4 regions of the Pseudomonas sp. GW821-FHT07F05 genome follow, and region 1 is predicted to be linked to each of the others. Evidence: predicted binding sites of a transcription regulator. Region 1 holds the regulator's gene; each other region holds the start of a gene.

Region 1 (8,519 bases):
GATGAAAGTCCGGTTGTTGTCATCGGGTTGCCGGGCCAGCATCACGCCATCCGCGCTGAGCAGGTTGACGGTGCTCGTGGGGCCGATGTCCAGGGTGCGAAACAGTTGATCGAAGTACGACAGGCGCATTGATGCACTGGCAATGCCGACGAACTGGCCGTTGTCGGAGGGGAGGCGGCGACTGAAACTGATGCACAGGTCCTTGAAGCCCCAGCGTGACAGGAAGGGCCCGTCGACCACCAGCGCCAGCGAACCGCTGTCCCGGTGTTTCTGAAAGCCCGGCCGGTCGGAAAAGTTGTCCAGCCGAGGCGTCAGCGAGGTGGAGTCGGCGACGATGCGCCCGGTTTCATCCAGCAGCACCACATCGCCCTTAAAGGGCGCCGCCGTGGCCCGGTCGAAGAGCACCAGTTGCCGTAACTCCGGCGAGATCGTCATCACGTCGGGTCGTCGCCATGCAGTGATCAGGCCCTGAAGTGAGGTGTCGTACAGCTCGGCGTTACGCTGCACATCTGCGTCGATCAACTGCACCACGTTGTTTGCGGAGCGCACGGCGGCTTCGTTGGCCGTGCCCAGCTCCCGAAACAGCAACGAAGTCACGATGGCTAAGATGGCTGCCACCGCCAGGGTGCTCCCCAGCATCAGCATCTTCTCGGACCTTGATCTGACCCCTCGCGCTAATGGAGGCATGGCTGTCAGTGGCATCGCTCATCTCTGACGGTAATGGACGCGTCGGGCAGCGGTAAGGCTTATTCGCCTTCGTCGAACTTGTTATTGATCAGTTCGACCAGTCCTGCCAGCGCGGCATCGGCTTCTTCACCTTCGGTGGCCAAGTGAATCAGGGTGCCCTTGCCGGCCGCGAGCATCATGACGGCCATGATGCTTTTGCCGTCGACCATGGTCTCCTGCGTGCGACCTACCCTGATCTGGCAAGGGTACTTGCCGGCGACGCCCACGAATTTGGCGGCGGCCCGGGCGTGCAGACCCAGCTTGTTGATGATGGTGATTTCTAGAGCGGGCATCGCGATGGAGGTCCTTTCAGCTTAGGTCGCGGTGGCGGACCTGAACATTCTTGAGCGATTGCTGCAGCACCTGACCCAGACGTTCGGTCAGGTAGACGGAGCGGTGGTGTCCGCCGGTGCAGCCAATGGCAATAGTAACGTAGGCGCGGTTGCTGGCGGCGAAGCGCGGCAACCACTTATTGAGGTACGAAAAGATGTCCTGGAACATTTCTTCGACGTCCGGTTGAGCCGCGAGGTAATCGGCAACCGGCTTGTCGAGGCCGGACTGCTCGCGCAGCTCGGGCTTCCAGTACGGATTCGGCAGGCAGCGCACGTCGAACACCAGGTCGGCGTCCACGGGCATGCCGCGCTTGAAGCCGAAGGATTCGATGAGGAAGGCAGTGCCCGGCTCGGGTTTGTTCAGCAGGCGCAGTTTGAGAATGTCGCGCAGCTGGTAGAGATTCAGGTGCGTGGTGTCGACCGTCAGATCAGCCAAGTCGATGATCGGACCGAGCAGGGTTTTTTCGTCACGAATCGCTTCGGCCAGCGAGCGGGTTGCCGTGCTCAGCGGGTGACGACGGCGGGTCTCTGAAAAGCGCTTTAGCAGGGTGGCTTCATCGGCGTCGAGAAACAGCACGTCGCACTGGATGTGCCGGGCCCGAACTTCGGCGAGCATGCGCGGGAATCGCGTCAGGTGACTGGGCAGATTGCGCGCGTCGATCGAGACCGCCAGCAGGGGCTCAGCCAGTTCGGTGTTGATCAGCGCGCGCTCCGCCAGCTCTGGAAGCAGGCCGGCGGGCAGATTGTCGACGCAGTAGAAACCGCTGTCTTCAAGGACATCGAGGGCCGTGCTCTTGCCGGAGCCGGAGCGGCCGCTGACGATGATCATCCGCATGATCAGTGACCGTTCTGGACGTCGAGCACGACGCTGTAGAGCTCTTCGTCGGTTTTGGCACCGCGCAGGCGCTTACGCACATCATCACGGTCGAGCATGCTGGCGATCTGACGCAGCAATTCAAGGTGAGCATCGGTGGCCGCTTCCGGGACCAGCAACACAAACAGCAGGTCAACCGGTGCGCCGTCGATGGCGTCGAAATCGATGGGTTTCTCGAGATGCAGTACGGCGCTGACAGGCGTTGAGCAGCCCTTCAGGCGGCAGTGAGGAATGGCGATGCCATTACCGAATCCGGTGGAGCCGAGCTTTTCACGGGCAATCAGGCTCTCAAACACGACCTGCTCATCCAGATCGGGCACTTGCTTCCCGATCATGCTGGCGATGTATTGGAGTACGGCTTTTTTGCTGCCGCCTGGCACGTTCACGAGTGAACGGCCAGGGGTCAGGATATTTTCAAGTCGGATCATGGGTGGGGAGTGTCAGCGAGCAGTCGCGCCTTGCAGCAGACTTTGCTGTTTTTCCTTATGTTTTTTGAGTTGGCGGTCAAGCTTGTCGGCAAGCAGGTCAATGGCTGCGTACATGTCGTCGTGTTCGGCGTTGGCAACCACTTCAGCGCCAGGAACGTGCAAGGTGGCTTCGATTTTCTGCTTGAGCTTCTCGACCTCCATGGTGACCTGCACATTCGTGATCTTGTCAAAGTGGCGTTCCAATCGGGCGAGTTTCTCGCCGATGTAGGTACGCAGAGGTTCAGTCACTTCCAGCTGGTGTCCACTGATGTTGACTTGCATACAGCTTCTCCTTCGTTGCCAGTGCATTAAGAGGCAGGCGTAATGCCTGCCACTGGAACGCTTTGACGTGTGACCTTTACATCAGTCGCTTGCGTTCGCTGGACGGCGAGATCCCAAGGGATTCGCGGTACTTGGCGACTGTGCGACGGGCCACTTGAATGCCTTGTGCTTCCAGTAAACCAGCGATCTTGCTGTCACTCAACGGCTTTTTCTGATTTTCCGCAGCGACCAGTTTTTTGATGATCGCGCGAATCGCCGTGGACGAGCATTCGCCGCCTTCGGAGGTGCTGACGTGGCTGGAAAAGAAATATTTGAGTTCGTAGATCCCGCGCGGGGTGTGCATGAACTTCTGCGTGGTCACCCGGGAGATCGTCGATTCGTGCATGCCGACCGCTTCCGCGATGTCATGCAGAACGAGGGGCTTCATGGCCTCGTCACCGTACTCGAGGAAGCCTCGCTGGTGTTCGACGATTTGCGTGGCCACCTTCATCAGCGTCTCGTTGCGGCTCTGCAGGCTCTTGATGAACCAGCGAGCTTCCTGCAGCTGATTGCGCATGAACGTGTTGTCGGCACTGGTATCGGCGCGACGCACAAAACCGGCGTACTGCGGATTGACCCGCAGGCGCGGCACGGATTCCTGGTTCAGCTCCACTAGCCAGCGCTCGTTGTCCTTGCGCACGATGACGTCAGGGACGACGTATTCGGCTTCGCTGGACTCGATCTGCGAGCCGGGGCGCGGATTGAGGCTCTGGACCAGTTCGATGACCTGACGCAGGTCGTCTTCCTTGAGCTTCATGCGGCGCATCAGTTGCGCGTAGTCGCGGCTGCCGAGCAGATCGATGTAGTCACTGACCAGCTTCTGCGCTTCCGCCAGCCACTTGGTTTTGGCGGGCAGCTGGCGAAGCTGCAGCAGCAGGCATTCACTCAGGTTGCGAGCGCCGATGCCGGCAGGCTCGAACTGCTGAATGCGGTGCAGAACGGCTTCGATTTCGTCTAGCTCGATATCGAGCTCAGGGTCGAAGGCGTCGAGCATTTCTTCGAGTGTTTCGTCGAGGTAGCCCTGATTGTTGATGCAGTCGATCAGCGTCACGGCGATCAGGCGATCGGTGTCCGACATTGGCGCCAGGTTGAGTTGCCACAGCAGGTGGCTTTGCAGGCTCTCGCCAACGGAGGTGCGGGTGGTGAAATCCCACTCGTCATCGTCGTTGCTGGGCAGGCTGCTGGCACTGGTCTGATAGACGTCTTCCCACGCGGTGTCGACGGGCAGCTCGTTGGGAATGCGCTCGTTCCAGTCGCCGTCTTCCAGATTGTCGACGGTAGGCGCCGATTCCTGGTAGGTGGGTTCCTGAACATCAGCGTTGGGCTTTTGCTCTACGTTATCCGCCAAGGGGTCGGCGTTGTCGAAATCGTCGCCTTCCTCCTGCCGTTCCAGCATCGGGTTCGACTCCAGCGCCTCCTGAATTTCCTGTTGGAGATCCAGCGTCGACAACTGAAGCAATCGGATTGCCTGTTGCAGCTGAGGTGTCATCGTCAGCTGCTGGCCCATTCTCAAGACTAGCGAAGGTTTCATGGCAGGGCTTAACACCTTATTCGCCGGCGCACTGCGCGCCATTTACTAGCAGGGCGCCGAGGGCGCCAACTTAAGCAAATTATATGCCTGAAGCTGGAGGGTTTGCCTAGAGTGTGATGACAATTAAAAAACGAGGTTGGCGATGGCGCACATTGCGGGAACCGCACAACCTCATGTCATCACTGCGGTTACAGGCGGAACTCGTGACCCAGATACACTTCCTTGACCAACTGGTTGGCCAGGATGGATTCGGCGTCGCCTTCGGCAATCAGCTGTCCATCGTTGACGATGTAAGCGGTTTCGCAGATATCCAGCGTCTCACGCACGTTGTGGTCGGTGATCAGCACGCCGATCCCTTTGGCCTTGAGGTGGTGAATGATCTGCTTGATGTCGCCTACGGAAATAGGGTCAACACCGGCGAAGGGTTCGTCGAGGAGAATGAATTTCGGCGAAGTGGCGAGGGCGCGTGCGATTTCCACACGGCGACGTTCACCGCCCGACAGGCTCATGCCCAGGTTGTCGCGAATGTGGGTGATGTGGAATTCCTGCAGCAGGCTTTCCAGCTCCTTGCGGCGGGCAGCGCGATCGAGCTCCTTGCGGGTCTCCAGGATCGCCATGATGTTGTCCGAGACGGAGAGCTTGCGGAAGATCGACGCTTCTTGTGGCAGGTAGCCAATACCGGCGCGTGCACGGCCGTGCATCGGCTGATGGCTGACGTCCTGGTCGTCGATCAGGACGCGACCCTGATCCGCTTGAACCAGGCCGACGATCATGTAGAAACAGGTGGTCTTGCCGGCGCCGTTGGGGCCAAGCAGGCCGACGATCTGGCCGCTCTCGATGGACAGGCTGACGTCACGTACGACCTGGCGGCTTTTATAGGCCTTGGCCAGGTGCTGGGCTTTCAGCGTCGCCATTACTGGGCCTTCTGCTGGTCGGTTTTCTTTTTCGGCTGGATGACCATGTCGATACGAGGGCGTGGTGCGGTGACCTTGGTGCCATTGGCACGACCGGCGTTCACGACCTGCTTGACGGTGTCATAGACGATTTTCTCGCCTTCGGACGTGTTGCCGTCGTTGACCACTTTGGCCTTGTCGATCAGCACGATGCGGTTCTGGGCCGCGAAGTACTGGATAGTGACGCCCCAGGCCTGAACGATCGGCTTGTCCACCGATGGCTTCTGCTCGTAGTAGGCCAGGTTGCCCACGGACGTGAACACGTCCACGTCGCCCTGCGGTGTACGGGTGATGGTCACGGTGTTGCCGGTGATCTTCATCGTGCCCTGGGTGATGATGACATTGCCTTTGTAGGTGGCGATGCCTTGCTTGTCGTCCAGCTGCGCGTCATCCGACTGGATGTGGATGGGTTGATCGCGATCCGTCGGCAGAGACCAGGCGCTCGCGCTTCCCAGTGCTGCGCCCAGGCCGAGCAAAAAAGGAAGGGTTTTAACGAGCCTCATACTGTCCTCTTACGTTGGATAGCAGGTTCATCCTGCTTTCTTTCAGATACGCTTTCATACCCGTGCCGGTCGTTACACCGCCAAGGCCGTCGATTCTAACGGGTTGGGCAGTCTCCGCATATTGCTTCTGCGGGAATACAGTCATGCGGCTGCTGGTGATGATGGTGGTGCGGTCTTTTTCGTCGGTGCGGTTGATGCGCACCGAGTCGATCAGCTCGACGTGATCGCCCCCCGGCGACACTTCGGCGCGAACGCTCTGTACGTGCCACGGGAAGGTAGAACCTCGATACATCTGCAGCACCGGCGTGGTCATCAGGGTGACGTCGGTGGCTTTCAAGTGCTCGACCTTGTCCGCGGTCATGTCGTACTGCATCGTCCCGTCGGGCAGGTACTGAATACTGTGGGCGTTGGTCGCGTAGTAATCGACGGCGCTCTCATCCACGGCAGCCTTGGGTTGATCGAGGAAACTTTCCGGACTGATGTTCCAGTAGCCGACCGCTGCCAGCAGCAGTGCCAGCACACCGAACAGCAGAAACGTTCGAAACTTTTTGCTCAGCATAAATGCACTTCTATAGGTAGGCGGCGTGAGCCGCTTCGAGGTTGCCCTGAGCCTTCAGGATCAACTCGCAGAATTCGCGGGCAGCGCCTTCGCCGCCACGTGCCTGGGTAATGCCGTCGGCATGCTCGCGGACAAAGCTGGCGGCATTGGCAACAGCCATGCCCAGGCCCACCCGGCGAATGACCGGCAGATCAGGCAAATCGTCGCCCAGATACGCGACGTGCTCGTAGCTTAGATTCAGTTGCTGCAAAAGCTCGTCGAGGACCACGAGTTTGTCTTCGCGGCCCTGATAAAGGTGCGCGATGCCGAGGTTTTTCGCGCGCCGCTCAACCACGGGGGTCTTGCGTCCGCTGATGATGGCAGTCGTCACACCCGAGTTGATGAGCATTTTGATGCCCTGGCCGTCGAGGGTGTTGAAGGTCTTGAATTCACTGCCGTCTTCGAGGAAGTACAGGCGTCCGTCGGTGAGTACGCCATCGACGTCGAAGATCGCCAGTTTGATGTTCTTGCCGCGTTGCATCAGGTCATTCATATCGGCGCTCATTTACATGACTCCTGCGCGGAGCAGGTCTTGAAGATTGAACGCGCCAACCGGGCGATCGTTCTCGTCGACCACGATGAGTGCGCCGATCTTGTTGTCTTCCATGATTTTCAAGGCTTCGGCCGCGAGCATTTCCGGGCGCACGGTCTTGCCGTGGACGGTCATGACTTCATCGATGGTCGCCTGGCGTATGTCGATCGGGCGATCCAGGGTGCGACGCAGGTCGCCGTCCGTGAAGATACCGGCAAGGCGGCCGTCGCTCTCGAGGATGGCGGTCATGCCAAGCCCCTTGCGGGTCATTTCCATCAGCGAATCGCGAAGCGGCGTGCCGCGCGCAACCTGCGGCAGGTTGGCGCCAGTGTGCATGACATGCTCGACCTTCAGCAGCAGCCGACGACCCAGTGCACCGCCTGGATGGGAAAACGCGAAGTCTTCGGCGGTGAAGCCTCTGGCGTCCAGCAGCGCAACGGCCAGGGCGTCGCCCATGACCAGCGCCGCCGTGGTGGAGGAGGTGGGCGCCAGATTCAACGGGCAGGCTTCTTTTTCGACCCGCGCATTGAGGTTGACGTCAGCGGCCTTGGCCAGTGTTGATTCCGGGTTGCCCGTGAGGCTGATCATCTTGATGCCCAGCCGCTTGATCAGCGGCAGCAACGTGACGATTTCGGCCGTCGTGCCCGAATTGGACAGGGCCAGAATAATGTCGGCGCTGGTGATCATGCCCATGTCGCCGTGGCTGGCCTCGGCGGGGTGCACGAAAAAGGACGGGGTGCCGGTGCTGGCCAGCGTAGCGGCGATCTTCTTGCCGATATGCCCCGACTTGCCCATGCCTACCACGACCACGCGGCCCTGACTGCCCAGAATCATGTCGCACGCGTTGACGAAATCGGCATCTATATGCGCAAGCAAACCTTCCACGGCTTCTATTTCAAGGCGGATGGTGCTCTGTGCCGATTCAATCAGGTTGCGCGCATTGGACATATCGGAAGGGGTCGCATGGTGAAAGGCCGGGGATTATAGCGGCAATGTTCAAAAGCCTCACGCTTCATCGTTGCTGTTTGTTTAATGAACGGAGACGTCCTTCAGCAACAGCGTGATAAAGGCTGGCGGTGGGTACGAAAATTCCACACCGTCCTTAATACCCTTCTTTGTTTGCGACTCGACACGTTGGAGCTTGGGCGGCGTGCGACAGCGGTGGTATAGTCCGCCGCTTGTTCGGCCCCTCCAAAAGTGTGTCGTTCGTGAAGAACGCGGCATCTGAGAGACAGGTTGCATCGCAAGGAGTTTAGATGAGTGCCGATAACGCCTACGCGGTCGAGCTGAAGGGCGTTTCCTTCAAGCGCGGTGCGCGCAGCATCTTCAATAATGTGGACATCCGCATCCCCCGGGGCAAAGTCACCGGCATCATGGGGCCGTCGGGCAGTGGCAAAACCACTCTGCTGCGATTGATGGGAGCACAACTGCGTCCGAGCGCAGGTGAAGTCTGGGTCAATGGCCAGAATTTGCCGAAACTCTCGCGCAGCGATCTTTTCGATGCGCGCAAGCAGATGGGCGTGCTCTTTCAGAGCGGCGCGTTGTTCACCGATCTCGACGTTTTCGAAAACGTGGCGTTCCCGCTGCGGGTTCACACCAAGCTGCCTGAAGACATGATTCGCGACATCGTCCTGCTGAAACTGCAGGCGGTCGGACTTCGTGGCGCAGTCGATCTGATGCCC
Region 2 (6,345 bases), on a different contig from region 1:
GCCGTCGTCGCCGTCGTTGCAGCAGGCGCGGCAGGCGTCGCCGGATCGGCCGCCATTACCGCCCAGGACATCGCCAACAGCGGCAGGCTCGACAGGGTTCTGATCACGCCGCGCACTTAACGCAGCTTCTTGATACGTTCGCTCGGGCTGATCACGTCGGTCAGACGGATGCCGAACTTTTCGTTCACCACCACCACTTCGCCGTGGGCGATCAGGGTGCCGTTGACCAGCACGTCCAGCGGCTCGCCGGCCAGACGGTCCAGCTCGATCACCGAGCCCTGGTTGAGCTGCAGCAGGTTGCGGATGTTGATGTCGGTGCTGCCCACTTCCATGGAAATCGACACCGGGATATCCAGAATCACGTCCAGGTTCGGGCCGTCCAGCGAAACTGCGCCGTTGCTTTTCGCCACGCCGCCAAATTCTTCCATCGTCATGCGATTGGCGTTGTTGCCGGCGTCGGCCGCCAGCAGCGCGTCGATGTCCGCTTGCCCGTCCCCGGATTCACCCAGTGCAGCAGCCCACTCGTCGGCCAGAGCCTGGTCGTCTGCGGAAGTCATATCGTTGTCATTAGCCATGGTTGTCCTCGGGGAACATTGATTCGTGTACGCAGCACATTCGTTTTGCCGGCGACGGAGCGTCAGCGGCGTTCTATGGGTTCGACGACTTGCAGGGCCAGGTTGCCTTTGTGCGAACCCAGTTTGACCTTGAAGGACGGCACGCCGTTGGCGCGCATGACCAGGTGTTCCGGGAGATCGACCGGGATCACGTCGCCCGGCTGCATGTGCAGGATGTCGCGCAGCTTGAGCTGACGCGTAGCGACCGCGACGCGCAACGGCACCGACACGTCGAGCACATCCTGCTTGAGGGCGTTGACCCAGCGTTCGTCCTGATCGTCGACATCCGACTGGAAACCGGCGTCGAGCATTTCGCGCACCGGCTCGATCATCGAATACGGCATGGTCACGTGAAGATCGCCGCCACCGCCGTCCAGTTCGATGTGGAAGGTGGACACCACGATCGCTTCGCTCGGGCCGACGATGTTGGCCATGGCCGGGTTCACTTCCGAGTTGATGTACTCGAAGTTGACTTCCATGATCGCCTGCCAGGCTTCCTTCAAATCAATGAACGCCTGATCCAGCACGATGCGCACCACGCGCAGCTCGGTCGGGGTGAATTCACGGCCTTCGATCTTGGCGTGGCGACCGTCGCCGCCAAAGAAGTTGTCCACCAGCTTGAACACCAGCTTGGCGTCGAGGATGAACAGCGCGGTGCCGCGCAGGGGTTTGATCTTGACCAGGTTCAGACTGGTCGGCACGTAGAGCGAGTGCACGTATTCGCCAAACTTCATCACCTGCACGCCACCCACGGCCACGTCGGCCGAGCGGCGCAGCAAGTTGAACATGCTGATGCGGGTGTAACGGGCGAAACGCTCGTTGATCATTTCCAGGGTCGGCATGCGTCCGCGGACGATGCGATCCTGACTGGTCAGGTCATAACTCTTTACGCTGCCAGGCTCGGCAACACTATCGGTCTGTACCAGACCGTCGTCGACGCCATGCAGCAGCGCGTCGATCTCATCCTGGGACAGCAGGTCTTGCACGGCCATGTCGTGGTCCTACTGCAGTACGTAGTTAGTGAAAAGTACCTGTTCGATCACGCTCTTGCTCAGCTCTTTCTGGCCCACTTCCTGGACCACGGCTGCCGCCTTCTGGCGCAGCATTTCCATGCCCACCGGCGTTGCGATGGTATCGAATGGCTGGCCGGAGAACATCATCACCAGGTTATTACGGATGACCGGCATGTGCGCTTTCAACGCTTCAAGGTCGGCGTGGTCGCGGGCCAGCAAGGTGATGCTGACCTGCATGTAGCGCTGACGACCGTTGACGTTGTAGTTGACGACGAAGGGCGGCGTCAGCGGTTCGAAGATCGCCTCTTTTTTGGCATTCGCCGCTTCCGCAATGGCGGCGGCGTCCGGCTTGCTTTCGGCCTTGTGCATGATGAACCAGGTCGCGCCTACCGACACACCAATGGCCAGCAGCAGCCCCACCACAATGAGGATGATGACTTTCAACTTGCCCTTTTTTGCAGGGTCCGCCACTGCTGCGTCGTCACTCTTCGCCATGCCAATAATCCGTCACTATCCAAGGGGTTCGGTGTTGCGTGACAGAGGAAGAGCAAGGGTTGTGCCACATGGGCAGCTTCAAGCTGCAAGAGGTAAGCGGCAAGCTAAAGCAAAAGGCGGCAGAGCCCGAGAAACCGGGGTCTCCCACGCACTACCGCCCTTGATCCTGCTTTTACTTGCCGCTTGCCGCTAACCCCTTGCCGCAACTGACAACGCCCAAGCGTTGGCAAGGCGTTTTCAGGCGTAATAGTCCACCGCGCTGGAACCCACCACGGTCAGCGGTGCGCTGGCAGCCGCCGAGGCGGCGTCCACCGGAGCACCGTCGGCGATGAGGTCGCTGCCACTGGCACCGTTGACGCGGCTGCCGCCGCCGTTGCGCTGACCATCGCCACCAGACTGCTGCTGAGCCTGTTGCTGCCAGCCCTGAGACTGGTCAGAGACGTTGACGTTGACCTGGCCCATGCCCTGCTGGACGAAGGAATCGCGCAGGCGAGACATCTGGCTTTCCAGCGCTTCACGCACGCCAACGTGGGCGCTCATGAAGGTGACCTGGGTCTGCTGGTCCGCCGCCATATTGACGCGGATGTCCAGACGGCCCAGTTCAGCGGGCTCCAGCTGGATGTCCGCCTGTTTGAGGTTCTGGCTCGACAGGTACATCACACGGTTGACCACGCCTTCAGTCCATCCCCCCTGATTCATCGCCAATGGCTGATTGAGCAATGGCGTGGCAGGAGTCGACGTCGACGTGTTTTTCACTTGCGCGGCCTGGGACAAGGCCGCCAGTCGATCGGCGAAGTTGTCCACTCGCGTATCGCTGGTGGCGGCCTTCACGTCTTTCAGGCCGTCAGCCAGCAAGCCGCTGAAGGCTTTGTCGCCGCCGCCTTCGGTGGTGCTCTTGTCCACAGGCTGGTCGCCCAGCGCCGCCAGGTTGGTGGCCAGCAGTTGCGAAGGATCGGCGTTCGGGTCTTGCTTGCCCCCACCTTTGCCGTCGCCCTGCACACCGTTGTTCTGCGCCGTCTGCTGGGCCTTGTTTTCCAGGGCGACCTGCACAGCGGTCAAGCCTTCCAGCGGATCGGCGTACGGATCGAAATCGTCGCCGGCAGCGTCGGTTGCGTCGGTTGCAGCGGTCGGCGCCTGCACCGCAGGCGGCGGCATCACGGGCAGCGTGCCGGCGAGAAGCGCCGGATCTACGACTGGCTGAACGGGAGGCGCGACGGCCACGGGCTCTTGAACCGGCGGCGTGACGGCCAGTGTCGGGTCCGGCACAGGGTCTACCGGCGGCGCATCCGCGAGGGTCGGGTCTTTCGGATCGTCAGTGCCGTCATCCTTGTCGTGAGCATCGCCTTTGCCCGCGCCGGCCTCATCGTCGGCCTTGCCGTTCACCGGCTTGGCAGGCAAGCCATTGCCGTTATCGGCAACGGACTTGTCGGCGGCGGCAGACGTATGGCTGGCGGCAGGCTTGTCGTCGGCTGCCGAACTCTTGGCGCTTGCCGGCTTGGGCGCCGGATTATCCGCACCGTGAGACTTGACCGGTGCCTGCCTGGCGAATACGTCAGAAAAGCTGGAACTGCTGTGCTTGACGGGTTCCGGCGCCTTGGTCGGGGCATTATTCCCGGCCTTCTGGGCTTTGGCCGCTGTCAAAGCCGTCAGTAATGGGTTGGTGGCGAGCGCCATGTGAATCTCCGCAAGAGCACAATTACAGAGAGACAAAGCAAATGGCGGGCCATGTAGCGAGAGAGGCTGGATTAAACGTGAGTCCGACGCAGAAGCCGGAGGGCAACGCCCGGCTCAGTGGCTGGCGTGGCAGAGTTGCAGTTCGTCTTCGAAAACTTTCCTGACGGCGCAGAATTCCTCTTTGATCTCGAACACCAGACGCCTTATCCGGGCGTCATCCGCTGTCACCATGCCGCGCCCCTGCTCTTCGAGTTGCAGGCACAGTTCTGACAAATGCGTGGCGCCCATGTTGCCGGTGCTGCCTTTGAAGCTGTGGGCCATCAGGCCGAGGCGTTGCAGCGAGGCGCTGGAGGAGGCAGTGAAGGAAGGGTCACGCAACAACAGGGTCATGTCGTTGACCCGATTGATGGAATCGGAAATGAACACCTGCAGCAGCGCCGGGTATTCAGCTTCCATCACGTCACGCAGCGTGCTGAGCACGTTGAAGTCCACAGGATTATTCGACACTTGTTCACTCCTTGATCAAGACGCGGGGATTATGCCAGACCCTCCCAGGCAAATTCCACGCTGGCCGTCCGGCCATCATCGGACCACCGACAGCGGTCGCTGAGCTGCCGGACCAGCGCAAGGCCGCGCCCGGACAATTGGGTGACCGCACGCGGCAGCGCCAGCACGCGATCGGAATCGAAACCCGCACCACTGTCCTGCACCCGCACCGTCAGGCGACCGCCCTCGCCGTCCGGGACGATCTGGAAATCGATGCGGATAAAACCGTCCACCAGACGATCGAGGCGTTCGGCGCGTTGCTGGTAGTAAAGCCCAAAACCTGCGGCGTCGCGCTTCAGCGCCGAGTCGAGCCCGAGCACGCCATGCTCCAGCGCGTTGCTGTACAGCTCCGACAGCACGATATACAGCTCGCTGCTCTGCATGCGCAAGCCATGTACCTCCTGCAGCAGTTGCAACAGATACGGCAGCGGGTTGAAGCGCTTGAGCGTTGCCGCGCGGTACTCGAACGACGCGGACCAATCCAGCGGGCTGGAATCGCCGCTGTCGGTGTAGATGACCGAGGGCGGGCCAAGCAGGTCAGGCTCGGTGAAGGCCACTTCGACCATGCTCACATCGTCCCGCGCCTGGCCGCGAAAGCGCGCCAGGGCCCACTGCACTTCTTCGATCAGCAGCGCCGGGTTGCGGTTGCTCACCAGCACATTCTGCAGACGCCGGGCGCCGAACAGTTCGCCGTCCTGGCCGGTGCTGTCGACCACGCCGTCGGACAGCAGAAACACCCGGTCCCCCGGGCCGAAGGGATACACCTGGGTGTTGTCGTCAAAGCTGCCGGCGCTCAAGACACCGAGGGGCACGTTGGACGAAATCAGCGGCGTGTGCGGCCGGTCGTCGCCATGCAGCAGGTAACCATCCGGCAGGCCGCCGTTCCAGACCTCGACCAGTTGCTGCTTGAAGTTCAGGGACAGCAACGCGGCGCAGCAGAACATGTCGACGGGCAGGATGCGTTTGAGCTTGGCGTTCATCTCCCGCAGGGTTTCGGACAAGCCGTACCCCTTGGCGGTCATGCCGTAGAACACCTCGGCCAGCGGCATCGCGCCCACCGCCGCTGGCAAACCATGGCCGGTGAAATCCCCCAGCAGCAGGTGCATGTTGCCGGACGGCGACCACGCGGCCAAAAGCAAATCGCCGTTGAACAGCGCGTAGGGCGATTGCAGGTAACGGATGTTGCGCGAACTCAGGCACCCGGAGTGGGCGATCTGGTCGAACACCGCCTTGGCCACGCGCTGTTCGTTGAGCAGGTATTTGTGGTGGCGGGTGATCAGGTCGCGCTGGTGCAGGACGGTTTCCTGCAGCACGCGAAGGCGGTTCATGGCGTTGATCTTGGCGGCCAGCACCACTTGGTTGTAGGGCTTGGCAATGAAGTCGTCGCCGCCGGCGTCGAGGCAACGGGCAAGGTCTTCGCCTTCGGTCAGGGACGTCAGGAAGATGATCGGGACGAGCGCGTCACCCGCGAGTGTCTTGATCTGGCGCGCCGCTTCGAAGCCGTCCATGACCGGCATCATGGCGTCCATCAGCACCAGTTGCGGCCGCCGACGCTCGAACAGCCCGACCGCTTCGGCGCCGTCGCTGGCGGTCAGGACGTCATGGCCCTGGCGGCTGACGATGGCGGACAGGAGCATCCGGTCGCTGACGTTGTCATCAGCGATGAGGACCGTCAGGCGATCGGAGGCAGGCGAGATCATCAGGCGATTTTGAAGAGTTTGGAGAAGCTGGAGATGGTGAGGATTTTGTGGACGTCGGCGGTGCAGTTGACCAACTGGACTTCGGCTCTTTCGCCGCCGGCATGGTCGCGCAGCAGGAGGAGCATACCGAGCGCTGAACTGTCGAGGTAGGTCGTGTCTTTCAGGTCAACCGTATAGCGTTTGGCCTCGTGTTCTTTTTCGTAGGCGCCACGAAAGTCCTGGTGCTTCGAGAAGTCGAAGCGTCCTTTGATGGTGATGGTCAGCTCTTGGCCATCTTTGGAGCGTTCGGAGGTAACTGACATT
Region 3 (8,519 bases), on a different contig from region 1:
TGCCCTGGGATTCTTCAGGGGTGTCGATGGTGACGTTTTCGAACGGTTCCTGCTTCACACCGTCTACCTGACGGATGATCACTTCAGGACGACCGACACCCATTTCGAAGCCTTCGCGACGCATGGTTTCGATCAGTACCGACAAGTGCAGCTCACCACGGCCCGAGACCTTGAACTTGTCAGCCGAGTCGCCTTCTTCAACGCGCAGAGCAACGTTGTACAGCAGCTCTTTGTCCAGACGCTCCTTGATGTTACGGGAGGTCACGAACTTGCCTTCTTTACCGCAGAACGGCGAGTCGTTGACCTGGAAGGTCATCGAAACGGTCGGCTCGTCAACGGTCAGCGGCTTCATCGCTTCAACTGCGTCCGGGTGGCACAGAGTGTCGGAGATAAACAGCGAGTCCATACCGCTGATGCAGACGATGTCGCCAGCGGCAGCTTCTTCTACGTCGATGCGGTGCAGACCGTGGTGACCCATCAGTTTCAGGATACGGCCGTTGCGGCGCTTGCCGTCAGCACCGATCGCGACAACCGGGGTGTTCGGCTTGACGCGGCCACGAGCGATACGGCCAACACCGATGACGCCCAGGAAGCTGTTGTAGTCCAGTGCCGAGATTTGCATCTGGAACGGACCGTCACGGTCGACTTTCGGCGCAGGTACGTTGTCGACGATCGACTGGTACAGCGGGGTCATGTCTTCAGCCATGTCGGTGTGATCCAGACCGGCAATGCCGTTCAGGGCCGAGGCGTAAACGACTTTGAAGTCCAGCTGTTCTTCGGTGGCACCGAGGTTGTCGAACAGGTCGAAGATCTGGTCCAGAACCCAGTCCGGACGCGCGCCTGGACGGTCAACCTTGTTGATGCACACGATCGGACGCAGGCCGGCTTCGAAAGCCTTCTTGGTCACGAAACGGGTTTGCGGCATAGGGCCGTCTTGAGCGTCGACCAGCAGCAGAACGGAGTCAACCATCGACATCACGCGCTCTACTTCACCACCGAAGTCGGCGTGGCCCGGGGTGTCAACGATGTTGATGTGGTAGCCATTCCAGTTGATCGCGGTGTTCTTCGCGAGAATGGTAATACCGCGCTCTTTTTCCTGGTCGTTGGAGTCCATCACGCGTTCGTCGTTGAGCTCGTTGCGCTCAAGGGTGCCGGACTGGCGCAGAAGCTTGTCGACGAGGGTAGTTTTACCGTGGTCAACGTGAGCAATGATGGCGATGTTGCGTAGATTTTCGATCACTTGTGTATCTCGATCAGAGGATTCGGTCAGCTGTCTGATTGTAGGCAGCTATGAACGGTGGAGCCGGCGAAAGCCGTTACGGCTGACGACTGGTGTCGGGGGGCCGGTGACGCAAGCCACAGGCAAACAGCCCCGGGCACTTAGCTCGGTCGATAAACGCGCACATTGGCATGCCCCTCACTGAGCAGATGATGAGCATGCAGGCGACTCATGACGCCTTTGTCGCAATAGAGCAGGTACTGGCGCGTGTCATCCAGTTCCTTGAAACGGCTGTTCAATGCAAAGAACGGCAGCGTTTGTACTTCGACGCCAGTCAGCGCCAGCGGGCGGTCTTCAGCGTCATCCGGGTGACGGATGTCGATGACCACTTGCCCCGCCAGCGCCTGACTGACTTCTTCAATCTGAACGTCCTGGCCCAATTCCTCGATCACGCGATCGATCGGTACCAGACGAGCGTTTTCCAGCGCACGTTCGAGCACGGCCATGTCGAACGATTTTTCTTCGTGCTCGACCCGATTGCGCTTGGCGGCGGTCTTAGGATTCACCGAAATCACACCGCAGTATTCGGGCATGTGCCGGGCAAAATCGCCGGTGCCGATCTGATCGGCCAGGTCGATGATGTCCTGCTTGTGACTGGCGATCAGCGGTCGCAGGACCAGCTTCTCCGTCACGCAATCGATGACCGACAGGTTGGGCAGCGTCTGGCTGGACACCTGGGAAATCGCCTCGCCGGTCACCAGCGCGTCGATTTCCAGCCGGTCGGCAATGTTGGTCGCAGCGCGCAACATCATACGCTTCAATACTACGCCCATATGACTGTTATCGACTTTTCCGAGAATTTCTCCCAGAACTTCCTCGAACGGTACGCTCACGAACAGCACCCGCTGGGAGCTGCCGTACTTCTTCCAGATGAAGTGCGCGACTTCCATCACGCCCAGCTCGTGGGCACGTCCGCCCAGATTGAAGAAGCAGAAATGGCTCATCAGGCCGCGACGCATGATCTGGTACGCGGCCACGGTTGAGTCAAAGCCACCGGACATCAGGATCAGGGTCTGTTCAAGCGAACCCAGCGGATAACCGCCGATGCCGTTGTGCTGGCTGTGGATCACGAACAGGCGCTGGTCCCGAATCTCGATTCTAACCTCGACTTGCGGGGCTTTCAGCGAAATGCTGGCGGCGTTGCATTCACGACGCAGCTTGCTGCCGACGTACTTCTCGACGTCCATGGAGCTGAAGTCATGATGGCCCGCACGCTTGCAGCGCACCCCGAAAATCTTGCCGGGGAGCGCGTCGCCGAAGTGCAGCTTGCACTTCTCGTAGATGTCTTCCATGTCGCCCAGCGGATACTGGTCAACCTGCAGAAAGTGCGTGATGCCGGGCATGCAGCTGAGCCGCTCGGTCATCTCGCGCAGGACTTTGGCATCCTCGACCCTGGTTTCGACCTCAAGGTTGTCCCACACACCATCCACCACCAACGCCGGGTCCAGATCGCGGAGCACCGTACGGATGTTCTTGGCCAGCTGTTTGATGAAGCGCTTGCGCACAGGCCGGCTTTTGATAGTGATTTCTGGGAAGACTTTGACGATTAATTTCATGAAAACAGCGCGCTAGGTCCCGGTCGAAAAAGGGGGGCGCGGATTATAGCGGAAATTGCTCAAGGTTTAACCAGTTATCGTACGGCCAATCGTCCGCGCACCAAAACGGCCCTGTATACAATTACTTGGCACCATAAGGGTGCGCAGGTTTTCGAATATGCGACGTTTAACGCGGTTAAAGACAGGTATTCCCGCGGAAAACCCAACACAGGGCACTGGCATGCAAATTGCTCCCTTGTGAGGCAGGTTGCCTTGGTCGAGTATCGCGCCCGGCATCACCCAAATTGAAGGGCCAACCACTACTCAGGCCCTAATCCACCCCGGAGGACAACATGTCGAAGTCGGTTCAACTCATCAAAGATCATGACGTTAAGTGGATTGATCTGCGCTTCACGGACACCAAAGGCACTCAGCACCACGTGACCATGCCGGCCCGCGATGCGCTGGAAGACGACTTCTTCGAAGTCGGCAAAATGTTCGACGGTTCCTCCATCTCGGGCTGGAAAGGTATTGAAGCCTCCGACATGATCCTGCTGCCGGACGACGAAACCGCCGTGCTGGATCCGTTCACCGAAGAGCCTACCCTGATCCTGGTTTGCGACATCATCGAACCTTCGACCATGCAAGGTTATGATCGCGACCCACGCGCCATTGCTCACCGCGCCGAGGAATACCTGAAGTCGACCGGTATCGGTGACACTGTATTCGCCGGCCCTGAGCCAGAATTCTTCATCTTCGACGAAGTGAAATTCAAGTCCGACATCTCCGGTTCCATGTTCAAAATCTACTCCGAACAAGGTTCGTGGATGTCCGATGCTGACATCGAAGGCGGTAACAAGGGTCACCGTCCAGGCATCAAAGGCGGCTACTTCCCGGTTCCACCGTTCGACCACGACCACGAAATCCGCACCGCAATGTGCAACGCCCTGGAAGAAATGGGCCAGGTCGTCGAAGTTCACCACCACGAAGTGGCAACCGCAGGCCAGAACGAAATCGGCGTGAAATTCAACACGCTGGTTAAAAAGGCTGACGAAGTTCAGACCCTGAAATACGTCGTGCACAACGTTGCCGACGCTTACGGCCGCACCGCTACCTTCATGCCAAAGCCTCTGTACGGCGATAACGGTTCGGGTATGCACGTTCACATGTCCATCTCCAAAGATGGCAAGAACACCTTCGCAGGCGAAGGTTATGCCGGCCTGTCCGACACCGCTCTGTACTTCATCGGCGGCATCATCAAACACGGCAAGGCCTTGAACGGCTTCACCAACCCGGCAACCAACTCGTACAAGCGTCTGGTTCCAGGCTTCGAAGCGCCGGTCATGCTGGCCTACTCGGCGCGTAACCGTTCGGCGTCGATCCGTATTCCTTACGTCAACAGCCCTAAGGGCCGTCGTATCGAAGCACGTTTCCCGGACCCGGCAGCCAACCCGTACCTGGCCTTCGCTGCCCTGTTGATGGCTGGCCTGGACGGCATCCAGAACAAGATCCACCCTGGCGATGCGGCTGACAAAAACCTGTACGACCTGCCGCCTGAAGAGGCGAAAGAGATCCCGCAAGTTTGCGGCAGCCTGAAGGAAGCCCTGGAAGAGCTGGACAAAGGTCGTGCGTTCCTGACCAAAGGCGGCGTATTCAGCGACGACTTCATCGACGCTTACATCGCGTTGAAATCCGAAGAAGAAATCAAAGTGCGCACGTTCGTACACCCACTGGAATACGAGCTGTACTACAGCTGCTGATCCAGTCGCGCCGGCGAGAGCCGCGTGAACAAGAGGCCTCCTTCGGGAGGCCTTTTTTGTGCTCGTCTTTCGCCGCGTTACGTACATACATATGTAACGCAGTTGAGATCACCTGTTGAGGCAATATAGTCAGCACTCCGACTTTTCCGAACACGTGCCTCGACGATCGCGAGCCAGATTACTCATGCGAGAACACACCCTTATGCCCAAGCTGATTCAGATCACCCTCTTCGCGCTGGCCGTGTTTGCGCCAGGCCTTTATGCAGCGAACACTCAGCAGCCTCCCGCACAGCTTCAACCGCTCATCGCAGCCATGGAGCAACGCTTGGAAATCGCCAATGACGTGGCGCGCAGCAAATGGCACAGCGGCAAGCCGGTTCAGGACAGTGAGCGCGAGCGCCAGGTGATTCAGAACGCCGAGTCACGGGCGAGTGAATTCAAGCTGGGCGCCAACGACGTACGCGATTTCATGACCGCCCAGATGGAAGCCAACAAAATGGTGCAATACGCGCGCCTCGAACAGTGGCGCGACACCGGTCACTCTCCGGAGAAGCCAGATGTCAACCTGACCGATGGCATCCGCGGTCGGCTGGATACGCTGCTGCCGGTGTTGATGCAAAGTTACTCGGCGTTTCAGCCTTACCGCAGCGATGCCAAATGCGCTGGCTGGGTGCAGTCGGAAATCCAGCGACAGGCAAGTGATCCCGTCATTGAGACCGCGCTGCAACGGGCGGGAGGCGACCTCTGCCGGACCACACCAAGCCCGTGAGCGGGTGCGCAGGTCCGCTTCTCGAATGACACCGTCGATCAGTATTCCTCTATGCTGATCCATGCCGCGTCATGGATTTAGCGCGGCACCATTGTTGGTTGTCCTGATCGCTGCACTGGAGTGTTCATGCGTCAATGTCTTGCCCTTCTGTTGCTGGTATTTGCGCTGCCCGCTGCCGCGCAGATTTACAAATACACCGATGCCTCCGGCAATACGGCGTACAGCAACCAGCCGCCGAACGGGACCAAAGCCGAAACCGTCGAGCTGCCGCCACTCAACAGTGTCGAGACCGTCGTCCCTGCACCGCCGCCGCCACTGCCCGCGACGCAGAACCAGAGCCAGCAAAGCGCCGCTGCCTATCAGGTGCTCGCGCTGAAAGACCTGCCCCAGGACGAAGCGCTCCGTGCCAATAACGGCTCGTTCACTGTTGGCGTGGCCATAGAGCCCCGTTTGCAGCCTGGGCATTTGTTGCAGTTGGTGGTGGACGGCGCACCCTATGGCCAGCCCACCAATATTCCGCGGCTGCAGGTCATGGAGCTTGATCGGGGCGAACACAGCTTTTCGGTCCAGGTGCTGGAAAATCAGCGTTCGATCCAGCAAAGCGAGACGGTCAATCTGACAGTGCAGCGAGTCCATGTCGGCCGGCCTTAAATACGTCTACCAGTTGGCCGTCGCTTTGTGCCTGCTGTTCAGCGTGAGCCAGGCCGTTTTGGCGGAGGTGTATACCTACGTCGATGCAGACGGCAATCGGGTCTTCACCGATCAGCCTCACCGCAATGCGAAGAAGGTCGACATAGCGCCGACCAACCGGGTCGATCAGCCCACGAAGGCGCCCAGTCGGGCATCCACACCGAAGCCAGCGGCGAGACCCATCTTCCATTATCAGTTGCTGCGCATTCTGGCGCCGGAACCCGACAGCACGATCCGCGACATTGAAGGCAATCTGAATGTCACCGTCAGCAATGATCCCGAGTTGCAGCCGGATCACTTGTACAGGTTACTGCTTGACAGCAAACCCTACGGCGAGCCGACGCGCAGCCCGGTTTTCCCGCTGACGAACATCGACCGTGGCACTCACCAGCTGTCCGTAGAGATCATTGATCAGTACGGGCGAGTGCTGGAGCGAACCCCCAATCAACCCTTTCACCTCATCCGCATCTCTCTGGCCCAGAAGCGGCTCGCACAGCCCTGTAAAAACGATGATTACGGTGTGCGCCCCGAATGCCCTATCAAGGACAAGCCGGAAGAAGAATCGAGTTTCTTTTCGTTCTTCCGCTAAACCCTGCCCGACCGGCTATGCTCTATTCTGGTGCACAACCTGAACGAGCTTTCGCGTAAAAAGCCCATTTTGGTTCGGCGTTCAGGAATCCATGCACTGTCGCCGGGCCTGCCGTCCAAAAAACGTTCGTAATTACTCAATCCGCGCTTCTTTTCGGAGCCTTGGTTTGGTTTTTGCATTTTGTAATGAATGCGCGAGCACACCACACGTTCTAGCGGTTCCATACGCTGGCAAAGACCAATCAGAGCCTGCACTCACGGCCCAGCCCGAGTGCATAGAGCCAAAAGAGGTCACCGGGATTCATGACTATCAGCGATGCGTTGCATCGGTTGTTACTCGACAACCTGACCACTGCCACGATTCTGCTCAACTCGGACCTGCGCCTCGAGTACATGAATCCTGCCGCTGAAATGCTGCTGGCCATCAGTGGTCAGCGCAGCCACGGCCAATTCATCAGCGAGCTGTTCACCGAATCTGCCGAAGCGCTCAGTTCGCTTCGTCAGGCGGTGGAACAGGCGCACCCGTTCACGAAACGTGAAGCGATGCTGACCGCCCTCACCGGCCAGACGTTGACGGTCGATTACGCCGTCACCCCGATTCTTTCCCAGGCCGAGACCATGCTGCTGCTGGAAGTCCATCCCCGTGATCGCTTGCTGCGGATCACCAAGGAAGAGGCTCAGTTGTCCAAGCAGGAGACCACCAAAATGCTGGTGCGTGGCCTGGCCCATGAAATCAAGAACCCCCTTGGCGGGATTCGCGGCGCCGCGCAGTTGCTGGCACGCGAGCTGCCGGAGGAGAGCCTCAAGGACTACACCAACGTCATCATCGAAGAAGCCGACCGCCTGCGTAATCTGGTCGACCGCATGCTGGGCTCGAACAAGCTGCCGATGCTGGCGATGACCAACGTGCATGAAGTGCTCGAGCGCGTGTGCAGCCTGGTCGAAGCCGAAAGCCAGGGATGCATCACCATCGTGCGCGACTACGACCCGAGCATTCCCGATGTGCTGATTGACCGCGAGCAGATGATTCAGGCCGTGCTCAATATCGTGCGCAACGCCATGCAGGCCATCAGCAGCCAGAACGAGCTGCGTCTGGGCCGCATCAGCCTGCGCACCCGCGCCATGCGCCAGTTCACCATCGGCCATGTGCGCCATCGTCTGGTCAGCAAGATCGAAATCATCGACAACGGCCCCGGCATTCCGCCGGAGCTGCAAGAAACCATTTTTTACCCCATGGTCAGCGGCCGCCCGGATGGCACCGGGCTGGGCCTTGCCATTACCCAGAACATCATCAGTCAGCACCAGGGGCTGATCGAGTGTGATAGCCACCCTGGCCATACAACATTCTCGATCTTCCTGCCGCTGGAACAAGGAGCAGCGTCGACATGAGCCGTAGTGAAACTGTCTGGATCGTCGATGACGACCGTTCCATCCGCTGGGTACTGGAGAAAGCCCTGCAGCAAGAGGGCATGACCACGCAGAGTTTCGACAGCGCCGATGGCGTGATGAGCCGCCTGGCCCGTCAGCAACCGGACGTGATCATTTCCGACATCCGCATGCCCGGCGCCAGCGGCCTGGACTTGCTGGCGCGCATTCGCGAACAGCATCCACGCCTGCCGGTCATCATCATGACCGCTCACTCGGACCTCGACAGCGCCGTGGCGTCTTATCAGGGCGGTGCGTTCGAGTACCTGCCAAAGCCGTTCGATGTTGACGAAGCCGTTTCGCTGGTCAAACGCGCCAATCAGCACGCTCAGGAGCAGCAGGGCCTGGCCGTTCCGCCAACCTTGACCCGCACCCCGGAAATCATCGGCGAAGCGCCGGCGATGCAGGAGGTGTTTCGCGCCATCGGCCGTTTGAGCCACTCCAACATCACCGTGCTGATCAACGGCGAGTCC
Region 4 (8,519 bases), on a different contig from region 1:
CGGTCAAGGCGACCGGCCGCAAGAAGCTGATCATCGCCGCGCTCTGGACCGAGGTCTGCCTGAACTTCCCGACGCTGGACGCATTGGCTGAAGGCTACGAGGTGTACATCGTCACTGACGCTTCCGGCGGCACGACCAAAGAAGCCCACGACATGTCGGTGCAGCGAATGATTCAGGCAGGCGCAGTGCCGGTGACCTGGCAGCAGGTGCTGCTCGAATTCCAGCGCGACTGGGCTCACAAGGAAACCTACGAAGCGGTCATGGAACTGGTCCTGGAACACAGCGGGGCCTACGGCATGGGCGTCGACTACGCCTACACCATGGTTCACGGCGCGCCGCAGCGTAAGTTGGGCTAAAACCCTCGGCCACAAAAAAAGCTTCGCGATTAAGGTCGCGAAGCTTTTTTCGTTTTTGCGATTTAATGCGGGTCGCGGGCCATCCGGCCACTGAGTTAAATCAATGCTGACGAGGGTCGAGGTCACCTGAAAACAGTTCGTCTTCAGCGTCCGGCGCCACCGGAATCGCATGTTCTTCCGACGCCCAGGCGCCCAGGTCGATCAGCTTGCAACGGTCCGAACAGAATGGCCGGAATTTACTCTCCGGCGTCCACTCCACGGGCGCTCCGCAGGTTGGGCAATCGACGGTCATTGGTTGGCTCATCATTGGCCTCCACGCAAAGTTAAATAAAAGTGATGCAGACGCTCGACTTCGCTTTTCAGCCAGGCCGGGTCACGGTCATTGACGATCACATCATCGGCCCGGCTCAAGCGCTCCTCGCGACTGGCCTGCGCCTTAAGAATCGCCCGCACCTGCTCCCCGTTGGTCTTGTCGCGCAACACCGTGCGCTCGATCTGCACCGATTCCGGCACATCAATGACCAACACCCGCTGCACCATCTGGTGCTGAGAAGTCTCCAGCAGCAGCGGCGACACCAGAATCGCGTAAGCCGACTCAGCGCGTGCCAAGTACTGACGGATTTCTTCGCGGATCAGCGGATGCAGCAGGCTTTCGAGCCAGACCCGCTGCTGCGGATCCTTGAAAATCAGCTCGCGCAACGCGGCTCGATTCAACGTTCCATCGGCCTGCAACACGCTGGCGCCGAAGTGCTCGGCAATCTGCGTCAGGGCAGGGCGACCGGGCTCAACGACCCATCGGGCAGCGTTATCGGCGTCCACCAAATGCACGCCGAGATCGACGAAGCACTGAGCTGCCGCACTCTTGCCGCTGCCGATGCCACCGGTGAGGCCCAGAATCCAGGGTTTTGACGCAGGAGAAGTCATCTGAAACCGGCGATCTGCAAATACGAAGTCGTTATTTGATCACCCCAGAGCAATGCGATCCACCCCGCGAGGGCCAGATAAGGACCGAAGGGGATCGGCGTGCTGGTTTCGACATTGCGCAAGCGCAGCAGAATCAGCCCCAACACCGCCCCGACAATCGACGACAGCAGAATCGTCAGCGGCAAAATCTGCCACCCGCCCCACGCGCCGAGCATGGCCAGCAACTTGAAATCGCCGTAACCCATGCCCTCCTTGCCGGTGATCAACTTGAACAGCCAGAACACACACCACAACACCAGATACCCCGCGACCGCGCCCCACAGCGCATCGGTCAGCGACGTGAACAGCCCAAACGCATTTACGATCAGGCCCAGCCACAACAGTGGCAATACGATTGCGTCCGGCAGAAGCTGGTGATCGGCGTCGATCAGACTCATCGACAACAACCCCCACGTCAGCATAAGCATTGCTGCTGCCTGCCAGCCGAAACCGAAATGCCAGGCGATGAAGGCTGAGATTAAGCCGCACGCCAATTCAACGAGCGGGTAACGCTTGCTGATGGGGGCTTTGCATTGGGAGCACTTGCCGCCGAGGAACAGGTAGCTCACGACCGGAATGTTTTCCCATGCGCGGATTTTGTGTGAGCAGTGCGGGCAGCGGGAGTGGGGGAGGATGAGGTTGAAGGTTTCTGGTTGCGGCTCGGGGGGGAGGTCGAGCATTTCCCGGGATTGGATTTTCCAGTCGCGGATCATAATTTTGGGCAGGCGGTAGACGACTACGTTGAGGAAGCTGCCGACTAGCAGGCCCAAGACGAGTGCGCATAAAACGAAGGCCAGCGGGGAGCTGGCCAGGAGGTCGAGGAGGGGCATGGTTAGACGACGTTTCCGAGCTGGAAGATGGGGAGATACATCGCGATGACGAGCCCGCCGACGATGACTCCAAGGAAGGCCATGATCATTGGTTCCATGAGGCTTGTCAGGCTGTCGACCATGTTGTCGACCTCGTCCTCGTAGTAAGTCGCAACCTTATCGAGCATTGAGTCGAGTGCGCCGGATTCTTCGCCGATGGCGGTCATTTGGACGGCCAGCATGGGGAAGACGCCAGTGCTGCGCATGGAGAAGTTGAGCTGCATGCCGGTGGAGACGTCTTGTTTTACCTTGTTGACGGCGTTTTTGAACACGACGTTGCCGGTCGCGCCTGCGACCGAGTCGAGCGCTTCGACCAGCGGGACGCCGGCGGCGAAGGTTGTCGACAGAGTCCGAGCATAACGGGCGACTGCGGACTTATATAACAGAGGACCGATCACAGGTACTTTCAAAAGCGCCCTGTCCAGTCCATTCCGAAATTTCTCGGACGTTCTGTGGGCACGTCGAAACAAGAAAATGCTCAGCGCGATCCCTGCAAGCAAAATCCACCAGTAGTCCTGCACAATCTGAGATAGCCCTATCACCATCATGGTAAAAGCCGGCAGTTTTGCTCCGAAACCCTCGAAGATGCTTTGAAACTGGGGTACCACCTTGAGCAGAAGGATCCCAGTTACGATAAACGCAACGACAACTACAGCGATCGGGTAGGTCATCGCTTTTTTGATCTTTGCCTTCAGCGATTCGGTCTTTTCCTTGTAAGTCGCGACGCGATCCAGCAACGACTCGAGCGCACCCGCCTGTTCACCGGCGTCAACCAAATTGCAGAAAAGATCATCGAAATATAACGGCTTCTGCCGTAGCGCCGTGGCGAAGCTGTGCCCTGCAGCAACCTCCTGTTTGATATCGTCGACGAGCTTGCGCATGTTCGGATTGTCATGGCCCTCGCTAATGATGTCGAAGGACTGTAGAAGCGGCACACCGGCTTTCATCATTGTCGCCATCTGCCGGCTGAAAAAAGCGATGTCGAGGGGCTTTATCTTCTTGCCTTTACCGAAGATCGAGACGGACTTTTTACGGACTTTGGTCGGGTTGATTCCCTGCTTACGCAGCTGGGCTTTCACCAGCGCAGGGTTGTGCCCATTGATTTCGCCAGTGAGTTTCGTCCCTTTCTTATCCAGCCCTTCCCAAGCATAGACACTGACTTTTACTGCTTTGGTCGCCATGCTTAATCCTTGGTCACCCTGTTTATTTCCTCAAGACTCGTCAGACCCTGCATGGCTTTGCGAAGCCCCGAGGTGCGCAAATCATCATATCCGTCTTTGCGCATCTGTTCGGAAATCTGGATCGAGTTACCTTCCTCCATGATGATGCGCTCTAGCGCAGGCGTGCTCTTCACCACTTCGTAAATACCTACTCGGCCCTTGTAACCGCCGTTGCAGTGCTCGCAGCCCACTGGAGAGTAAAGCTTGAATGAGCCGATTTGCGACTCGGGGAAACCTTCAGCAACCAATGTCTCCCGAGGGATTTCGACTTCCTTTTTGCAATGCGGACACAATTTCCGGGCGAGGCGTTGAGCAATGATCAGGTTGATCGCGGTCGCAATGTTGAACGCTGCCACGCCCATATGGTGTAGGCGGGTGAGAGTTTCAGCCGCGCTATTGGTGTGCAGCGTGGACAAAACCATGTGGCCGGTTTGCGAAGCCTTGATTGCGATTTCGGCTGTTTCCAAATCTCGGATTTCACCCACCATGATTACGTCAGGATCCTGACGCAGAAACGCCCGCAGCGCCTGAGAGAAGTCCATCCCCTGACGTGGATTGACGTTGACCTGGTTGATGCCTTCGAGATTGATTTCGACCGGGTCCTCGGCCGTCGAGATATTGATATCGACAGTGTTGAGAATATTCAATCCGGTATAAAGCGACACTGTTTTACCCGAGCCAGTCGGGCCTGTGACAAGGATCATGCCTTGCGGTTGGCGGAGAGCCTCAAGGTAAAGCGCCTTTTGTTCAGGCTCATACCCAAGCGCGTCGATGCCCATTTGTGCAGTGGTAGGGTCCAGAATCCGCATAACAATCTTTTCGCCCCATAGTGTGGGCAGCGTGTTGACCCGGAAATCGATGGCGCGGTTTTTAGATATTCTCAGTTTGATGCGACCGTCCTGAGGCTTTCGACGCTCAGAGATGTCTAGGCTGGCCATGACTTTAAGGCGCGCGGCAATCCGCCCAGCCAAGTGAATGGGCGGTTTTGCGACTTCATGAAGAATGCCGTCAGTACGGAGTCTTACCCGAAAGATTTTTTCGTAAGGTTCAAAATGCAGATCAGATGAACCTAAGCGAATAGCGTCCATGAGCATTTTATTGACGAAGCGGACCACCGGCGCGTCGTCAGCGTCCTGTCCGCCAATAGCTTTTTCCTTGCTCTCATCGACAGTCTCAATCTCCAGACCAAGATCCACATCGCTGAGGTCTCCCATCCCGGAGTGGCTGTCGAGGAACTTCTCGATTGCGCTGATGAGCTTATCGTCCTCAACCAAGATCGCCTCAGTTGTAAGGCCTGTGCTGAACTGGATATCAGTGATTGCTTGATGATTGGTCGGATCGGAAATCCCCACAAAAAGCTTGTTGCCCCGGCGCCATATGGGCAGCGCGCAATGTTGACGTATCAGCTTCTCGCTAATGAGCCCCCTAGGCTGGCTTTCTTTTTCAAGCGTGCTGAGATCTAGGAACGGTATGCCGAACTGCTCCGAAGCGATTTCCGCCAAGGTTATGCTTTTCAGGAGCTTGTTTTCGACGAGGTGGTGCACAAGGGAAACCTTGTCCCGCCGCGCCTGTTCATAAGCCTTCTGAGCAGCGCTTTCAGTGAGTAACTCAGCAACAACGAGTTGCTTGGCCAAACCGGTTAACACGACATCAGACATTACAGCCACCAAACCCAGACATTGGACCGTTTATAGCGTAGTAGGGCTTGGCTGCCAAATGCGCAACGCTCGAGTGACGAAAATTGTCAGTTAGTGCGGCGTTACAGCCGAAGAAATGAGCGCACGAGGCAGATCGTCGTGCTACTCAGGGCCATCCTCGAAGCTGGCATGCCCTGTGCTTTAACCCATACGTACAACACCTAAATTGACGCTTGGAGTAGTAGCAATGAAATCCCAAAAAGGCTTCACACTGATAGAGCTTATGATTGTTGTGGCGATCATCGGTATCTTGGCTGCGGTAGCGTTGCCTGCGTACCAGAACTATATCAAGCGCGCTGCCTACACAGAGGTGACTAGCGCCATGGGCTCGGTGAAGACCGCAGTCGCCTTGTGTATTCAGCAGAACGGTGACTCCGCTGCTGCGTGCAATTCTCTGGCATTGGTTGGAATCTCTGCATCTCCGACTGGCCAAGCCTTGGATAGCATTGCAGTTGGTAAAGACGGCGTAATTACGGCTACGCCGAAGGCTTATAAAGGCATCCAGACCACAGATACTTGCGTTCTCACTCCGACTGTTAGCGCCAACACTACTTGGGCTTACAGTGGAGCCTGTGTCACCAACGGTTATGTTAAGTAATTTAATAGGGCATAAGGGGATCAGGTTGCTATCGCTTTCCTGTCCGCGTGCTTTGTTCACGGCATACTCTTAGAATAGGATTCATTAATCCATTGATTCTTGAATGAAGTAGTCGTGGTATATCGCCGAAATAGCTCAGTCGGTAGAGCAGCGCACTCGTAACGCGAAGGTCGTAGGTTCGATTCCTATTTTCGGCACCAAAAACACGAAAAGCCCGGTCCTCAAGACCGGGCTTTTTCGTTAGAACGTCTGCAACAATCCACCAACCAGCGAACCTCCATCGGAATGCCGTCCTCACAGTGAGTATTTTGCCGATTGGCTGGCGTCGGTACGCTTAGCGTCCGGTGCGAGGACGAATTCGCCTGACTAAATGGCGTGATGCGGATACGGAATTTTGTCTACCTCGAGACGATCCCGCTAAATCCGAAAGCATTCCGAGAGTTAGTCTTGAGACGCATTAAATGCGGAAGACGGCAACACAAGCCGTTGCGTTGTGCCGCGTTACTGATAACCGGCAGTGCGTTACTCGTGATGTGAAGTGGTGCGCAACCTGTGCTCACATCAGAAGCGGAGCTATCTGTCGGCTGAAAGCTGCCGCCACAGCGATACGCTTTGATATATTCCGCGGACATTTTTGCCCCTTCTCAACACAAGGATGTCCAGATGCGCGCAGTCTTGATCGCTGGCTTGTTTGTTTCGCTTGCTGCCTGCTCCACTCACAAGAATTTCTATGCAACAGGCGGAAGCCGCGCGGACGGCGTTATCGATGTGGCCTACGACTTCAATAGTCTGGAAACGCCGGTGGTCGACAACAATCAGGCGTACACCATCGCCAAGTCCAAATGCGCGTTGTGGGGCTATGCCGACGCCGAGCCGTTCGGTGGGAAGACGCAAACTTGTCAGGCGCGGCGAGGATTTGGCGAATGTTCGGCCTGGCAGGTTTCGAAAAAGTATCAGTGCCTGGGCAATCTGGGGCAGGTGTCGCAGCCTTTGAATTATTTGGGGTCTGGCACGCCGGTGGCTCCTGCTCCGGTTCGTGCCCCGTCCTATGCACCAAACCCTGCCGCTGCGGCGCAACCGATGAGCAAGGAGGATTTCCAGCGCGAGCAAGTACAGAAGCTGATGCAGGAAAACGTCTCGTATGAAGAGTATCAGCGGCGCTACCGAATGATTATGGGGCAGTAGCAGCGCTTAAATGAAAACGCTATTCCTTCTCATGGCCCAATGCGATGGCTAGGTCATTATTCCCTGCCCAGCAAAAGGATGCGCGAGCATGTTTGATACCCTGATCGAAGAGATTTTTCGTATTGCCTGCTTTCCGATCGGTTGGCCTTTGGTGCGGCTGGTCACGCTAGGCAAGTATCCATCGAAGGGCTCATGGCTTGCCTGTACGCCGGAAGCTGATTGGACTGTTGCCGTAGGGCTCGCCATTCTAGTCGTCGCATTGATGGTAGCTACGAAACAGTTCGTTTTTTCTTAGCGCGCCAACAGCATCGCCAAGAGGTGCGATCACTGGGTCCGTATCTTGGCAAGCCTGCAGAGCCAAGAATCGATGAAGGAGACGAACAGGCGATGAGATACAAAAGGATTTTGACGCGCATCGTCGTATACGGCATGTACGCCGCCTGCCTTCTGCTATACGCGCTTTTTCAAGGGTCTGAATACGACTGGATGAACACTGGCTCGCCGATGGATGCGCCAGTAAATTGGGGCGATAACGGCTCCAGCAATCGTTCTGTGATACGAGGAATATCAGTCGCGGCAGCGATCGGAATGCAGCTGTTGATCTACGCCAACTTCATCAGGGGGGAGGCATTCTTCACGTGCATCTTGATCGGAATCACGTTTGCAACGTTTTGGTAACTAGCGTCATTCCGTCATCGCAGGATGCACCGTTGTCGTGGCAAAGGTGCAACGAGGGCGGAGGCCGCATCGCCTTCTAATCTACGCGGCCCGCATCACCTATCCCCAATCAACAAATCCCCGGCGGAATCCCGTCCTTATTGAAATCCTTCAACCGCTCCTTTTCTTCTTCAGTCGAGTGAGCCGGAACGTCTTCTTCAGGTTCGACAGGTTGCTTCTCGTCAGCCATCGTCATTTCCTCATCGGTCTGATTAACAATTCAATCTCAGGGATCTCGCGCCCATAAAAACAGAGCCTAAGCACCCGTCGCAGTTCAACCTTAAAGACGCCGGGGCGATCTCAGATGCTCAACCTCATCGACAAATCCACAGCCTTCACATCCTTAGTCAGCGTCCCAATAGAAATGTAATCAACCCCAGTCTCAGCAATGGTGCGCAACGTCGCGTCAGTCACACCCCCGCTGGCCTCCAGCTTGGCGCGACCCGCCGTGAGGCGCACGGCTTCGCGCATGTCGTCCAGGCTCAGTTCATCAAGCATGATGATGTCAGCGCCACCGTCGAGGGCTTGCTTGAGTTCGTCGAGGCTTTCCACTTCGATTTCCACGGGCTTGCCCGGCGCGATTTTGTGCGCGGCCGTGATGGCTTCCGCAATGCCGCCACACGCGGCGATGTGGTTTTCCTTGATCAGGAAGGCGTCGAACAAGCCGATGCGGTGGTTATGACAGCCGCCGCAGGTGACGGCATATTTCTGCGCCATTCTCAGGCCCGGGAGGGTTTTACGGGTGTCGAGCAGTTTGACCTGAGTGTCGGCGACCATGTCAGCGTAGTGCTGCGCGCGGGTGGCAACGCCTGACAGCAGCTGCAGAAAGTTGAGAGCGCTGCGTTCGCCAGTCAGCAAGGAGCGGGCGGGACCTTCCAGGTGGAACAGCGCTTGATTAGGCTGCACGCGATCGC

Evidence for each region. Region 1 encodes sigma-54, which starts transcription at its own class of promoters, with help from an activator protein. Its sites were predicted from a motif close to ANTGGCATNNANNTTGCTNT; they were not measured.
Region 2: a site for sigma-54 is predicted at 3,831-3,850, ahead of AC07RO_RS11265 (flagellar hook-length control protein FliK). Genes of this name have one in related genera too.
Region 3: a site for sigma-54 is predicted at 3,050-3,069, ahead of glnA (glutamate--ammonia ligase). Genes of this name have one in related genera too.
Region 4: a site for sigma-54 is predicted at 5,229-5,248, ahead of AC07RO_RS20335 (pilin). Genes of this name have one in related genera too.

Annotation. Positions count from the first base shown of each region.
Region 1 is NZ_JBWKQL010000001.1:206,368-214,886, forward strand. Features, by position in the region: gene AC07RO_RS01000 (sensor domain-containing diguanylate cyclase) at 1-702, opposite strand, end outside; gene AC07RO_RS01005 (HPr family phosphocarrier protein) at 747-1,019, opposite strand; gene rapZ (RNase adapter RapZ) at 1,036-1,893, opposite strand; gene ptsN (PTS IIA-like nitrogen regulatory protein PtsN) at 1,896-2,360, opposite strand; gene hpf (ribosome hibernation-promoting factor, HPF/YfiA family) at 2,373-2,681, opposite strand; gene AC07RO_RS01025 (RNA polymerase factor sigma-54) at 2,758-4,251, opposite strand; gene lptB (LPS export ABC transporter ATP-binding protein) at 4,440-5,165, opposite strand; gene lptA (lipopolysaccharide transport periplasmic protein LptA) at 5,165-5,707, opposite strand; gene lptC (LPS export ABC transporter periplasmic protein LptC) at 5,694-6,266, opposite strand; gene kdsC (3-deoxy-manno-octulosonate-8-phosphatase KdsC) at 6,277-6,810, opposite strand; gene AC07RO_RS01050 (KpsF/GutQ family sugar-phosphate isomerase) at 6,811-7,785, opposite strand; gene AC07RO_RS01055 (ATP-binding cassette domain-containing protein) at 8,094-8,519, shown strand, end outside.
Region 2 is NZ_JBWKQL010000004.1:176-6,520, reverse strand. Features, by position in the region: partial or broken gene fliO (flagellar biosynthetic protein FliO) at 1-116, opposite strand, end outside; gene fliN (flagellar motor switch protein FliN) at 117-575, opposite strand; gene fliM (flagellar motor switch protein FliM) at 638-1,606, opposite strand; gene fliL (flagellar basal body-associated protein FliL) at 1,616-2,122, opposite strand; gene AC07RO_RS11265 (flagellar hook-length control protein FliK) at 2,360-3,796, opposite strand; gene AC07RO_RS11260 (Hpt domain-containing protein) at 3,911-4,303, opposite strand; gene AC07RO_RS11255 (ATP-binding SpoIIE family protein phosphatase) at 4,333-6,042, opposite strand; gene AC07RO_RS11250 (STAS domain-containing protein) at 6,042-6,344, opposite strand.
Region 3 is NZ_JBWKQL010000014.1:70,894-79,412, forward strand. Features, by position in the region: gene typA (translational GTPase TypA) at 1-1,240, opposite strand, end outside; gene thiI (tRNA uracil 4-sulfurtransferase ThiI) at 1,381-2,835, opposite strand; gene glnA (glutamate--ammonia ligase) at 3,168-4,574, shown strand; gene AC07RO_RS23045 (chorismate mutase) at 4,777-5,343, shown strand; gene AC07RO_RS23050 (DUF4124 domain-containing protein) at 5,470-5,994, shown strand; gene AC07RO_RS23055 (DUF4124 domain-containing protein) at 5,978-6,622, shown strand; gene glnL (nitrogen regulation protein NR(II)) at 6,925-8,010, shown strand; gene ntrC (nitrogen regulation protein NR(I)) at 8,007-8,519, shown strand, end outside.
Region 4 is NZ_JBWKQL010000011.1:13,136-21,654, forward strand. Features, by position in the region: gene AC07RO_RS20305 (hydrolase) at 1-356, shown strand, start outside; gene yacG (DNA gyrase inhibitor YacG) at 457-660, opposite strand; gene coaE (dephospho-CoA kinase) at 660-1,280, opposite strand; gene AC07RO_RS20320 (prepilin peptidase) at 1,277-2,149, opposite strand; gene AC07RO_RS20325 (type II secretion system F family protein) at 2,152-3,369, opposite strand; gene pilB (type IV-A pilus assembly ATPase PilB) at 3,372-5,066, opposite strand; gene AC07RO_RS20335 (pilin) at 5,293-5,703, shown strand; tRNA gene AC07RO_RS20340 (tRNA-Thr) at 5,828-5,903, shown strand; gene yecR (YecR family lipoprotein) at 6,367-6,888, shown strand; gene AC07RO_RS20350 (hypothetical protein) at 6,977-7,183, shown strand; gene nadC (carboxylating nicotinate-nucleotide diphosphorylase) at 7,906-8,519, opposite strand, start outside.